2 regions of the Cupriavidus sp. R6-3 genome follow, and region 1 is predicted to be linked to the other one. Evidence: riboswitches for the same ligand, from Rfam matches in the RefSeq annotation. Region 1 holds a riboswitch; the other holds the start of a gene.
What was found. Region 1 has a riboswitch for glycine ahead of gcvT (glycine cleavage system aminomethyltransferase GcvT). Riboswitches for the same ligand answer to the same signal wherever they lie in the genome.
Positions count from the first base shown of each region.

Region 2: it holds a riboswitch for glycine, as region 1 does, so the genes downstream of both, AC6EI8_RS08775 (D-amino acid dehydrogenase) here and gcvT (glycine cleavage system aminomethyltransferase GcvT) in region 1, are expected to answer to the same signal.

Region 1 is NZ_JCBAJO010000071.1:2,132-8,345, forward strand. Features, by position in the region: gene AC6EI8_RS13175 (UvrD-helicase domain-containing protein) at 173-2,257, opposite strand; glycine riboswitch at 2,466-2,562, shown strand; glycine riboswitch at 2,584-2,730, shown strand; gene gcvT (glycine cleavage system aminomethyltransferase GcvT) at 2,831-3,958, shown strand; gene gcvH (glycine cleavage system protein GcvH) at 4,066-4,446, shown strand; gene gcvP (aminomethyl-transferring glycine dehydrogenase) at 4,523-6,214, shown strand, end outside.
Region 2 is NZ_JCBAJO010000033.1:26,042-32,255, forward strand. Features, by position in the region: gene AC6EI8_RS08760 (response regulator) at 1-191, shown strand, start outside; gene AC6EI8_RS08765 (ATP-binding protein) at 191-1,630, shown strand; gene AC6EI8_RS08770 (SDR family NAD(P)-dependent oxidoreductase) at 1,748-2,542, shown strand; gene AC6EI8_RS08775 (D-amino acid dehydrogenase) at 3,113-4,450, opposite strand; glycine riboswitch at 4,507-4,623, opposite strand; gene AC6EI8_RS08780 (GGDEF domain-containing protein) at 4,757-5,740, opposite strand; partial or broken gene AC6EI8_RS08785 (lyase family protein) at 5,906-6,214, opposite strand, start outside.

The sequences.
Region 1 (6,214 bases):
TCGGCGCCACGCGCCTGCGCCCTCAAAGTCCGATCGGCGATCCGCCACCGTAGCAGCCGGATGTTGCAGGCCCTGGCTGCCTTGTATCGACGCCGATACGAAGGGACGGGCGTACCCGGCGCTGCGCCTCAGCCCCTCAGCCCCCTCAGCCCCCTCAGCCCCCTCAGCCGCTTCAGCCGGTGGCGGCCTTGGTGCCGAGCAGCGCCTTCAGGCCCGCCAGCCGGTCCTTCGGGCTCATCGCCGGCGTCTCGTCCTTCGGTGCCGGGGCCTCCTCGAGCTTCATCTCGCCGATGAAGCGCGACGGCTGGCACGAGTAGGTGTCGCGCGCGCGCTTGCGCTTCTTGCACCAGCTGATATGCAGGCTGCGCTGCGCGCGCGTGATGCCGACATACATCAGGCGGCGCTCTTCCTCGATCTTCTCGTCGCTCAGGTCCTCGTCCTCGCGGCAATGCGGCAGGATGCCCTCCTCCACGCCGACCAGGAACACATGCGGATACTCGAGGCCCTTGGACGCGTGCAGCGTCGACAGCCGAACCGCGTCGGGATCTTCCTCGCGGCCTTCGAGCATGCTCATCAGCGCGACGGTCTGCGTCAGCTCCAGCAGGTTCTTGCCCTCGTCGCCAAATCCATCGGCGGTGTCGAAGCCGGTCGCCTCGCCATCGGCGGCCTCCGGCTTGGTGCCCTTGCGCTTGAGCCAGTCGAGGAACTCGAGCGTATTGGTCCATTTGGCCTGGGCCTGGCGCTCGTCGAATGTGTCGTACAGATAGGCTTCGTAGTGGATGCCTTCCATCAGGTCGTCGAGCACCTCGGTGGCCGGGTCGCGCGCGGCGCGGTCCGCCAGCCGCACCATCGCCTCGCAGAAGGTGCGCAGCGGCTCGAGCTGGCGCGGCTGCAGCTTGCCTTCGATGCCGCCCATCATCGCCGCCTCGAACAGCGAGACCTTGGCCTGGCCGGCGAAGGTCCCCAGCACCTCCAGCGTGGTATTGCCGACGCCGCGCCGCGGCGTAGTTACCGCGCGGATGAAGGCGGGATCGTCGTCCGGATTGGCGATCAGCCGCAGGTAGGCGCAGATGTCCTTGATCTCGGCCTTGTCGAAGAAGCTCTGCCCGCCGGACAGCACATATGGGATGCGCTCGCGGCGCAAGATCTGTTCGAACAGCCGCGCCTGGTGGTTGCCGCGATAAAGGATCGCGTAGTCGCGGAACTGCGCGCGCCGCTCGAACTTGTGGGCCGACAGCTTGAACACCACCGACTCGGCCTCGTGCTCCTCGTCGTTCATCTGCGTCACGGAGATCGGATCGCCCATGCCGTGCTCGCTCCACAGCGTCTTGTCGAACAGCTTGGGATTGTTGGCGATCACCGCGTTGGCCGCCTGCAGGATGCGCACCGTGGAGCGATAGTTCTGCTCCAGCTTGATGACCTTCAGGTTCGGAAAGTCGGTCTGCAGCAGGCGCAAATTGTCCAGCGTGGCGCCGCGCCAGCCGTAGATCGCCTGGTCGTCGTCGCCGACCGCGGTGAAGGCGGGCGCGCGCAGATGCGAGCCGCCGGCCAGCAGCTTCAGCAGCTGGTACTGGCAGGCGTTGGTGTCCTGGTATTCGTCGACCAGGAAATAGCGCAGCCGGTTCTGCCACTTGAGCCGCACGGTTTCGTCGCGGGCGAACAGCTCGGCCGGCAGACGGATCAGGTCGTCGAAGTCGACCGCCTGGTAGGCCGCCAGCGTGGCGACGTAGTTGCGGTAGATCAGCGCGGCCTGGTGCTGGTCGGCATCGGTTGCCTCGGCGATCGCGGTTTCCGGATCGACCATGCCGTTTTTCCACAGCGAGATCGTGCTCTGCACGCTGCGGATCAGCTTCTTGTCGGTGGTCGCCAGCTGTTCCTGGATCAGGCCGAAGCAGTCGTCGGCGTCCATGATCGAGAACTGCGGCTTCAGGCCCAGGTGCTCCGCCTCGGCGCGCAGGATCTGCACGCCGAGCGAGTGGAAGGTACAGACGGTCAGCTGGCGCAGCGGAATGCGCTTGCCGTCGCGGGTCTTGCCCTCCATCAGCTTGGCGATCCGCTCCTGCATCTCCTTGGCGGCCTTGTTGGTGAAGGTCACCGCGGCGATATGGCGGGGCTCGAAGCCCTTGTCCTCGATCAGATGCGCGATCTTCTGCGTGATCACCCGGGTCTTGCCCGAGCCCGCGCCGGCGAGCACCAGGCAGGGGCCGTCCAGATAGCGGACGGCTTCGGATTGGGCGGCGTTCAGTCCGTGGGTCATCGGTCGGGGATCGGAGGTCGGGTACAGCCGGAGGTCGGACCGCATCGCAAGGGACGCGGGCCGCAGGCGCGACGCGTTGTGGACGCGTCGCGAATGGGTCGAAGCCGGCGATGTTAACACGGGGGCGGGTCCGGCCGAGGCTCCGGAACCGACTCCTGCGACGCGCCGCTCTCGCGTTGACAGCCGCCAAGGCTGCGGTTAGAGTCGCGCCATCCGTCCGGGAGAGCGCGCGACTGTATCGTCATTCGCGCCGCCGAAGGGGAATCACCCGAAAACTCTCAGGCACCATGGACCGGGCGGATCGGCATGCAGCATGCACACGATGTATGCCGAACTCTGGAGAGCGACACCCGTCATTCATCAGCTGGATGATGAGCGTGTCCACCGAAGGGGCGCACGGCGTGGCCAGTCAGTCCGACGAGGACGGCAAGCCGGGCCGTAATCTCTCAGGTATCGAGGACAGAGGGGGTCATCCGTCGCGACGGTTCGCACCGAGCCGCGCGACGGATGACCCTTTTTTTGTTTGGCGCGCCGCGCGCGCCGGACCGAACGATGCCACGCTCCGAGGAATTCATGACGCTCCAGGCCACGCCCCTCAACGCCATCCACCGCGCCCTCGGCGCCCGCATGGTCGATTTCGGCGGATGGGACATGCCGGTCAACTACGGCTCGCAGATCGAGGAACACCACGCGGTGCGCAGCGATGCGGGCATGTTCGACGTCTCGCACATGTGCGTCGTCGACCTCGCCGGCCCCAATACCCGCGCCTTCCTGCGCGGACTGCTCGCCAACAACGTCGACAAGCTGCAAACCCCGGGCAAGGCGCTGTATTCCTGCATGCTCGACCCGAACGGCGGCGTGATCGACGACCTGATCGTCTACTTCTTCGCCGAGGACCGCTTCCGCCTGGTGGTCAACGCCAGCACCGCGACCGGCGATATCGACTGGATCCGCCAGCGCAACGCCGCCACCGGCGCCGGCGTGACGATCACCCCGCGCCGTACCGATAACGCTCTCGATGGCGCGACCCCGCTGGCGATCGTCGCCGTGCAGGGCCCGAATGCGCGTGCCAAGGTCTGGAGCGCATTCCCGTCGACCCAGCCCAGCGAATCGCTCAAGCCCTTCAACGCGATGGTGGTCGAGGACCCCGCGATCGGCGAAATCATGGTGGCCCGCACCGGCTACACCGGCGAGGACGGTTTCGAGCTGGTGGTGCCGGCCGACAACGTCGCCGCGGTCTGGGAAAAGCTGCATGCCGCCGGCGTGCGCCCCGCCGGCCTCGGCGCACGCGACACGCTGCGCCTCGAAGCCGGCATGAATCTGTACGGCCAGGACATGGACATCCACACCTCGCCGCTCGACGCGGGCTTGGCCTGGACGGTCGACCTGCAGAGCGAGCGCGATTTCGTCGGCAAGGCCGCGCTGGTGGCCAACGGCCAGCGCCAGCAGTTCGCCGGCCTGATCCTGCGGGACAAGGGCGGCGTGCTGCGCGCGCACCAGACCGTGCTGACCGCCGCCGGCGAGGGCGAGATCACGTCGGGCACCTTCAGCCCGACGCTGTCCCAATCGATCGCCTTCGCGCGCCTGCCCAAGGATGTGGCGCTCGGCAGCGAAGTCCAGGTGCTGATCCGCGACCGCAAACTGACTGCGACTGTGGTTAAACTGCCGTTTGTGCGCAATGGCAAGGCACTCGTGAGCTGACAGCTCGCATCGGACATCGTCCACCCGGTCACGCTGCGCCCCGCGGCCCCCTTCATCCCGATGGCACGCGGCGGCGCGACACAAGAATCTGAAATTGGAGAATCTCGATGAATTTCCCCGCTGACCTGAAGTACACCGAGTCGCACGAATGGGTGCGCGTCGAAACCGACGGCACGCTGACGATCGGCATCACCGATCACGCGCAGGATGCGCTCGGCGACATCGTCTTCCTGGAACTGCCCGAGGTCGGCAAGACGGTCGGCGCCGGCGACGCGCTGGCCGTGGTCGAATCGGTCAAGGCCGCGTCGGACATCTACGCGCCGGTGGCCGGCGAGGTGGTCGCCGTCAACGACGCTGTCAAGGACGCGCCCGAGAGCGTCAACGCCAACGCCTTCGACGCCTGGCTGTTCAAGATCAAGCCCGCCAACAGCGACGACGTCAACGGCCTGATGACGGCCGACGCCTACAAGGCCAGCGTCGGCGCCTGAGCCCGGCGCCCCGCCCGCGGCGCCGGGGGCCATGGCTGACCACCATGTCCCGGCCCGCCTCTCCGAGTCACTTGCCATGAACGCTCCCCTGCCCATGAACGCCGCTCAATCCGCTCGCCCTTCGCTGGCTGAACTCGAAGCTCGCGACGCCTTCTCCCACCGCCATATCGGTCCCGACGCCGCCGAACAGCAGCACATGCTGAAGGTGCTGGGCTACGACAGCCGCGCCGCGCTGATGGATGCCATCATCCCGGCCGCGATCCGCCGCCGCGACGGCATGCCGCTGGGCGAATTCACCGAGCCGCTGACCGAGGAAGCCGCGCTGGCCAAGCTGCGCGGCATCGCCGGCAAGAACAAGGTGTTCAAGAGCTTCATCGGCCAGGGCTACTACAACACGCTGACGCCGGGCGTGATCCTGCGCAATATCTTCGAGAACCCGGCCTGGTACACCGCGTACACGCCGTACCAGCCGGAGATCTCGCAGGGCCGCCTGGAAGCGATGTTGAACTTCCAGCAGATGGTCACCGACCTGACCGGCCTCGATATCGCCAATGCGTCGATGCTCGACGAAGGCACGGCCGCGGCCGAGGCGATGACGCTGCTGCAGCGCGTGAACAAGCACGCGTCGAATACCTTCTATGTGGCCGACGACGTGCTGCCGCAGACGATCGAAGTGGTCCGCACGCGCGCGCTGCCGCTCGGCATCGAGGTCAAGGTCGGTCCCGCCGCCGACGCGGCGCAGGCGCATGCCTTCGGCGTGCTGCTGCAATACCCGGGCGTCAACGGCGACGTGGCGGACTACCGCGCGATCGCCGATGCGGTCCACGCGGCCGGCGGCCTGGTGGTCGCCGCGGCGGACCTGCTGGCGCTGACGCTGCTCACCGCGCCCGGCGAATGGGGCGCCGACGTGGCCGTCGGCAATTCGCAGCGCTTCGGCGTGCCGCTCGGCTTCGGCGGCCCGCACGCCGGCTATATGGCTGTGAAGGACGCCTACAAGCGCTCGATGCCGGGCCGCCTGGTGGGCGTCACCGTCGACGCGCAGGGCAACCCGGCCTACCGGCTCGCGCTGCAGACGCGCGAGCAGCATATCCGCCGCGAAAAGGCGACCTCGAACATCTGTACCGCGCAGGTGCTGCTGGCGGTGATGGCGTCGATGTACGCGGTCTACCACGGTCCGCAAGGCCTGAAGCGCATCGCGCAACGCGTGCATCGCCTGACCGCGACGCTGGCCGGCGGCCTGCAGGCGCTGGGCTACGCGCGCAGCAATGCGACCTTCTTCGACACGCTGACGATCGAGACCGGCGCCGCCACCGAGGCGATCCACGCCGCGGCCACCGCGCGCCGCATCAATCTGCGCCGCGCCGGTGCGACGCACGTCGGCATCTCGCTGGACGAGACCACCACCCGCGACGATGTGGTCGCGCTGTGGGAGATCTTTGCGCAGGGCAAGCCGGTGCCGGCCTTCGACGCACTGGAAGCCGCGGCCGATGACGGCTATCCGGCCGCGCTGTCGCGCCAGAGCGCCTACCTGACGCATCCGGTCTTCAACACGCATCACGCCGAGCACGAGATGCTGCGCTATCTGCGCATGCTGGCCGACAAGGACCTGGCACTCGATCGCACGATGATCCCGCTGGGCTCCTGCACGATGAAGCTCAACGCGACCAGCGAGATGATTCCGGTCACCTGGCCCGAGTTTTCGAGCATCCATCCGTTCGCGCCGGACGACCAGACCGTCGGCTACCGCGAAATGATCGCCCAGCTCGAG
Region 2 (6,214 bases), on a different contig from region 1:
ACGCGCTGCGCAAGAAGCTCGGCCAGGGTTTGATCCGCAATATCCGCGGTGTCGGTTATGTCTGCCCGAAGCTCGATGAAGGCGTGCAGCAGGGGGACAACGGCGGCGAGAAGGACAGCGAGACGGGCAGCGAGACGGGCAGCAAGAAAGACGGCGGCAAGGACAATGAAGCCGCTGGAGGAGCGCGCTGATGCGATCGATCCAGCGGACCCTGCTGTGGTGGCTGGCGCTCGGCCTGCTGGCCGGCATCGCCGCCGCCACCGCGCTGATCTACGGCCAGGCCCGGCAGGAGGCCAACGCGCTGTTCGACTACCAGATGCGCCAGGTCGCGCTCGCGCTGCCGAGCCAGTTCAGCGGCCCGGCGATGCCATCGCTGCCGCCGCCGCTGCCACCCGGCACCGACAATCTGTTCCGTTCCGACGAGGACGTGGTCATCCATATCTGGGACGGCACCGGCCGCAGCCTCTATCTGTCGCATTCGCGGCCGTCGCTGCCGCCGCGCGCGGAGCTCGGCTTTTCCAATGTGCGCACCGACGACGGCGAGTTCCGCATCTACAGCGTGCAGCTCGGGCCGGCGGTGGTGCAGATCGCACAGCCGATGAGCGCGCGCCGCGAAGTGGCGGCGCGGATGGCGCTGCGCACCGTCGCACCGCTGCTGTTGCTGCTGCCGCTGCTGGGCTGGATGGTCTGGCTGGCGGTCGGCCGCGGGCTGCGGCCGGTGCGCGAGATCGCGCGGCAGGTGGGCAAGCGCGATGCCAATGCGCTGTCGCCGCTGGCGGTGGCGCAGATGCCGGCCGAGATCGCGCCGCTGACCGAGGCGCTCAACCTGCTGCTGGCGCGGCTGTCCGACGCGATCGACACGCAGCGCGCGTTCATCGCCGATGCCGCGCACGCGCTGCGCACGCCGCTGACCGCGCTGCAGCTGCAGGCGCAACTGGTCGAACGCGCCGACAGCGAGCCGGCGCGCCGCGAGGCGGTCGGCAATCTGCGCGACGGGCTCGAGCGGCTGACGCATCTGGTGACGCAGTTGCTGACGCTCGCGCGCCACGAGCCCGGCGCGGCCGTCGCTGGCCATCAGCCGGTCGCCTTGCGCGAGCTGGCCGCGACGGTGGTCGGCGAGATGACGCAGGCCGCCCTCGATCGGCATATCGACCTGGGGCTCGACACTACCGATGGCGATGGCGGTGCCGATAGTCGCCATGGTCGGGTTGGTCACGATGGCGACAAAGGTCACGATGGCCGCGATGGAGACTCGGCCGGGCTGACCGTGCAGGGCGACCCCGACGCGCTGCGCATCCTGCTGACCAATCTGATCGACAACGCCCTGCGCTATGTGCCGGCCGGCGGCAAGGTCGACGTGCGCGTGCAGCGCGCGGATGCGGGCCGCGTCGCGCTGATGGTCGCCGACAACGGTCCCGGCATCCCGCCCGAGCAGCGCGCCCGCGTGCTCGATCGCTTCTACCGCCTGCCCGATGCACCGAGCGGCGGCAGCGGCCTGGGCCTGGCCATCGTCGACGAGATCACCCAGGTGCATCGCGCCACGCTGTCGCTGGAAGATAACGAGCCGGGGCTGCGGGTGCGCGTGGTGTTTCCCGCAGCGGGCGACGCACGAGGCGAACGCCGCCACTAGTCCGCGGCATACGGCGGTGGTGGCGATTTTCTCCAATAGCGTACCCGTTTCTGCGTACGGCTTTCGCCAACCGTTTGCATCCTCTGCCCTGCTGTCCCACTGATTCAGGAGGCACTCATGCAGATCGATCTCACCGGCAAGACCGCCCTTGTCACCGCCTCGACCGCGGGCATCGGGCTGGCCATCGCCATCGGCCTCGCGCGCAGCGGCGCCACCGTCATCGTCAATGGCCGCAAGCAGGACACCGTCGAGGGCGCCATTGCCGACGTGGTGCGCGAGGTGCCGGGCGCCACGGTGCGCGGCGTCGCGGCCGACGTCGGCGGCGCCGAGGGCTGCGATGCAATCGTGGCCGCCGAGCCGGCGGTGGACATTCTGGTCAACAACGCCGGCATCTACGGTCCGCGCGACTTCTATGAACTGAGCGACGAGGACTGGACCCGGATCTTTGATGTCAACGTGATGTCGGGCGTGCGGCTGGCGCGGGCGTATACGGCGGCGATGGCGGCGAACGGCTGGGGCCGCGTGGTGTTCATCTCGTCGGAGTCCGCGCTGAACACGCCGGAGGACATGATCCATTACGGCTTCTCGAAGACCGCGCAACTGGCGGTATCGCGCGGCCTCGCCAAACGGCTCAGCGGCACCGGCGTGACCGTCAACGCGGTCTTGCCGGGGCCGACACTGTCGGACGGCCTGCGCGAGATGCTGCGGGAGGACGCGCAGAAGGCGGGGCTGTCGATCGAGGAGGCGGCCGCCGAGTTCGTCAAGGCGCATCGGCCCAGCTCGATCCTCCAGCGCGCGGCCACGGTGGAGGAGGTCGCGCACATGGTGGTCTACGTCTGTTCGCCGCAGGCATCGGCGACCACCGGTGCCGCGTTGCGGGTCGATGGTGGCGTGGTGGATACCATCGCCTGAGCCTGGCGATGGCGGGATGATGCGACGGTGCCATGGTGCGACGGCGTGACGGTGCGATGCCGTGCATCGCACCGTCATGCCGGACCTGGTTTCGCACCGCTGCCAGGCACGCAGAAACGGGTACGCTTTGCGCGCGGCGTCCATATTGATTGAGTTCGCGCGACGCAGAAACGGGTACGGCGCCGCTATCCATCGCCTGCCGGCACGCCGGTTTTACCGGCGGTTTCATCGCAATCAGCCGGCCCATCGACGCTCGCGAACGGGTACGCAGAAACGGGTACGGTTTGCGCGAGGGGCACGCAGAAACGGGTACGCTTTCGCCGGCATGCGGGGGCCCGGTGCGTGCGCGATGCATGCTCGACACGTGTTCCGATGCTTGTCCTGATGCATCTCCAAGGTGTGCCCGAGGCGTGCCCGGACGCATCCACGCCAACGATGAAACGAAAACACCGGCGCGCATGGCGATGCCATGCCGCGCCGGTGTCGTTGTTTCAGGCCCGTATCAGATCCGTATCAGATCCGTATCAGATCCGTATCAGATCCGTATAAGACCCCGGATCAAACCCCGGATCAAACCTCTGCCGGCTCCGACGCGGCGGCACGCGCCGCCACCACCGGCGCGAGCGGCCGCGCCATCCGTGGCGCCTCAGGCAGCGGACCGCAGAAGCCAAAGTCCACCTCCGGCACGCGGCCGCTGATCAGCTCGGCGATCGCGCGTCCCGAGCCGCAGCCGTGGGTCCAGCCCAGCGTGCCATGGCCCGTGTTCAGGTACAGCCCCTGCACCGCGCTCGCGCCGATATACGGCACGTTGCCCGGCGTCGCGGGTCGCAGGCCAGTCCAGTAGCGCGCCAGTTCGGGACGGCTGACACCGGGGAAGATCTCCAGCGTGCGCCGCACGATGGCCTCGCAGCGCACCGGGTTCAGCTCCATCGAATAGCCGTTGAGCTCCGCGGTGCCCGCGATGCGCAGCCGGTCGCCCAGACGCGAGAACACCAGCTTGTACTCGTCGTCGGTCAGGCTGACGCTTGGCGCGCGCTCCGGGTCGAGCACCGGCAGCGTGGCCGAATAACCCTTGGCCGGATAGATATCGAGCTTGACGCCGAGCGGCCGCGCCAGCATCGGGCTGAAGCTGCCGAGCGCGAGCACATAGGCGTCGGCCTGCTCGACGGTGTAGGCGCCGGTCTCGTCGGCGATCTCGACCCCGCGCATGCGACCGCCTTCGGCCAGCAGCCGCTGCACGCGCACGCCGTAGCGGAAGCGCACGCCGCGCGCCTCGCACAGCGCGGCCAGCCCGGTGGTGAAGCGGTGCACGTCGCCGGACTCGTCCTCGCTGGTGTAGGTGGCGCCCGCCAGCCGCGGCGCGATCGAGGCCAGCGCCGGTTCGAGCTTCACCACTTCGTCGGGACCGATCACGCGGCGCTCGCAGCCCAGCTCGCGCATGATGCGCGCCGGCTCGATGGCCGCGTCGAATTCCTTCTGGCTGGTATAGAAGTGCAGGATGCCGCGGGTCAGATGATCGTATTCGATGCCCGTCTCGGCGCGCAGCGCCTGCAGGCTGGCGCGGCTGTAGGTGCCGAGGTTGAGCAGCTGGATCATGTTGCGGGTGGAACGCCGGGCCGGACATTCGCGCAGGAACTTCAGCCCCCACGACCATTGCGCCGGGTCGGCGCGCAGGCGGAACAGCAGCGGTGCGTCCTCGCGTCCCAGCCAGCTGAGCAGCTTCAGCGGCGCCGAGGGGTTGGCCCAGGGCTCGGCATGGCTGACCGAGATCTGGCCGCCGTTGCCGAAGCTGGTTTCGCGTGCCGCGCCGGCATTGCGCTCGAGCACGACGACCTCATGGCCGGCCTTGGACAGATACCACGCCGAGGCCACGCCGATCACGCCGGCCCCCATCACGATGACTTTCATTTCAGGCTCCAGGATGCAAAAAGGGGCAGCCGGCCGGCATCGTCGATGCCAACCCGGCTGCCCCCACTGTCCTTTTGCCTGAGAGATTCACCGCGTCCGCCCCGGACCCGGTTTGCCCCTTCGGCGGCCGTCATCGCTGAACCATGATGGCGGCGCTCTCCAGTTCGTTGTCGTCTCCAGTCTTCGGTACCTGAGCGTTTCGGGGGTACGCCTTCGGCAGCGCTGCCGCCGCGCTGTCGCGCCGCAGGCTCGCTTTCTCCTGGATGGGCGGACAGTAACACGGCGCGGCGGCGGCCGCAACGCGAGTTACTGTGGCGCGGCGGGCGGCGTTCCCTTCCTGCGTGCCTTGTTGGCGTACATCGCCTGGTCGGCCTGCGCCAGCAGGTCGGCGATGCCGGTGTGCCGGGCGGGATCGAAGGCGACCGCGCCGGCGCTGAAATCCAGCGCATAGCCGCGCTGGCTCTGCGCGTTGTACGCGTCCACGACTTGCCGCAGCCGGGCCAGCATCGCGTCGCACTGGTCGGCCGAGGCGTCGACCAGCAGCACGACGAACTCGTCGCCGCCCAGCCGTCCGATCAGGTCGGACTCGCGGAAGGCCTGGCGCAGGTGGTCGGCGAAGGCGGCCAGCGCCAGATCGCCCTCGGCGTGCCCGAAGCGGTCGTTGATGGCCTTGAAGCCGTCCATGTCGAAGAACAGCAGTGTGACGGGCATTCCCTGGCGCTGGCAGACCGCCAGCGCATGCTGCGCCAGCGCCGAGAAGCCGCGGCGGTTCGACAGCATCGTCAGGTCGTCCATCGAGGCCAGTTGCGCCGACTCCAGTTCCTGCTCGGCCAGGCGACCCAGATCGTGCAGCAGCGCCTGATCGTCCTTGTCGAACTCGCGCGGCTCGGTGTCGATCAGGCACAGCGTGCCGACCTTGGCGCCGCCCCGTACCGCGAGCGGGCAGCCGGCATAGAAACGCACGCCGGGCGCGCCCGTGACCAGCGGGTTGTCGTGAAAGCGCTGGTCCTGCAGCGCATCGGGCACGATCAGCAGGTCGTCGCGCAAAATCGCATGGCCGCAGAACGATTGCTCGCGCGGCGTTTCGCGGGCGGCCAGGCCGAACGAGGACTTGAACCACTGGCGCCTGGCATCGACCAGGCTGACCAGCGCGATCGGCACGTCGAACAGCCGCCTGGCCAGGCGGGTCAGCCGGTCGAAGCGCTCTTCGGCGGCGGTATCGAGCAGGTTCAGCGAGTACAGCGCGTCGAGGCGCCGCTGGTCATCGGCGGGAATGGGAGCAGGAATCATCTCGTCAATGCGATCGTTGTTATCCCCGATCGTCGTCTGCCCGTCTCAAGCGGGTTTGTCGCCGGCCGCCGCGGCAGCGCGGGGCCGGTCCATAGGGTCGTTCCATGTGTGGGCGGCCGCATGCGCGGTCGTGGACGTGTCCGCCAGCACCGGTGCGCCGCGGCGCTACACCTCGCGCGTCATCCCTTTCAGATCGATCCACTGCTCGAACTGCTCGGCGGTGACATGGCCGGAGGCGATCGCCGCTTCGCGCAGCGACAGGTTGCGGGCCACCGCGAGCTTGGCGATTTCGGCCGCCTTGTCGTAGCCGATATGCGGATTCAGCGCGGTGACCGGCATCAGCGAGCGTTCGAGCAGCTCGGCGATGCGCGCCCGGTCCGCTTCGACGCCGGCCACCATGTGTTCGGCGAAGCTGGCCGCCGCGTCGGCCAGCAGTGTAACGGACTGCAGCAGGCTGTAAACGATGACCGGCTT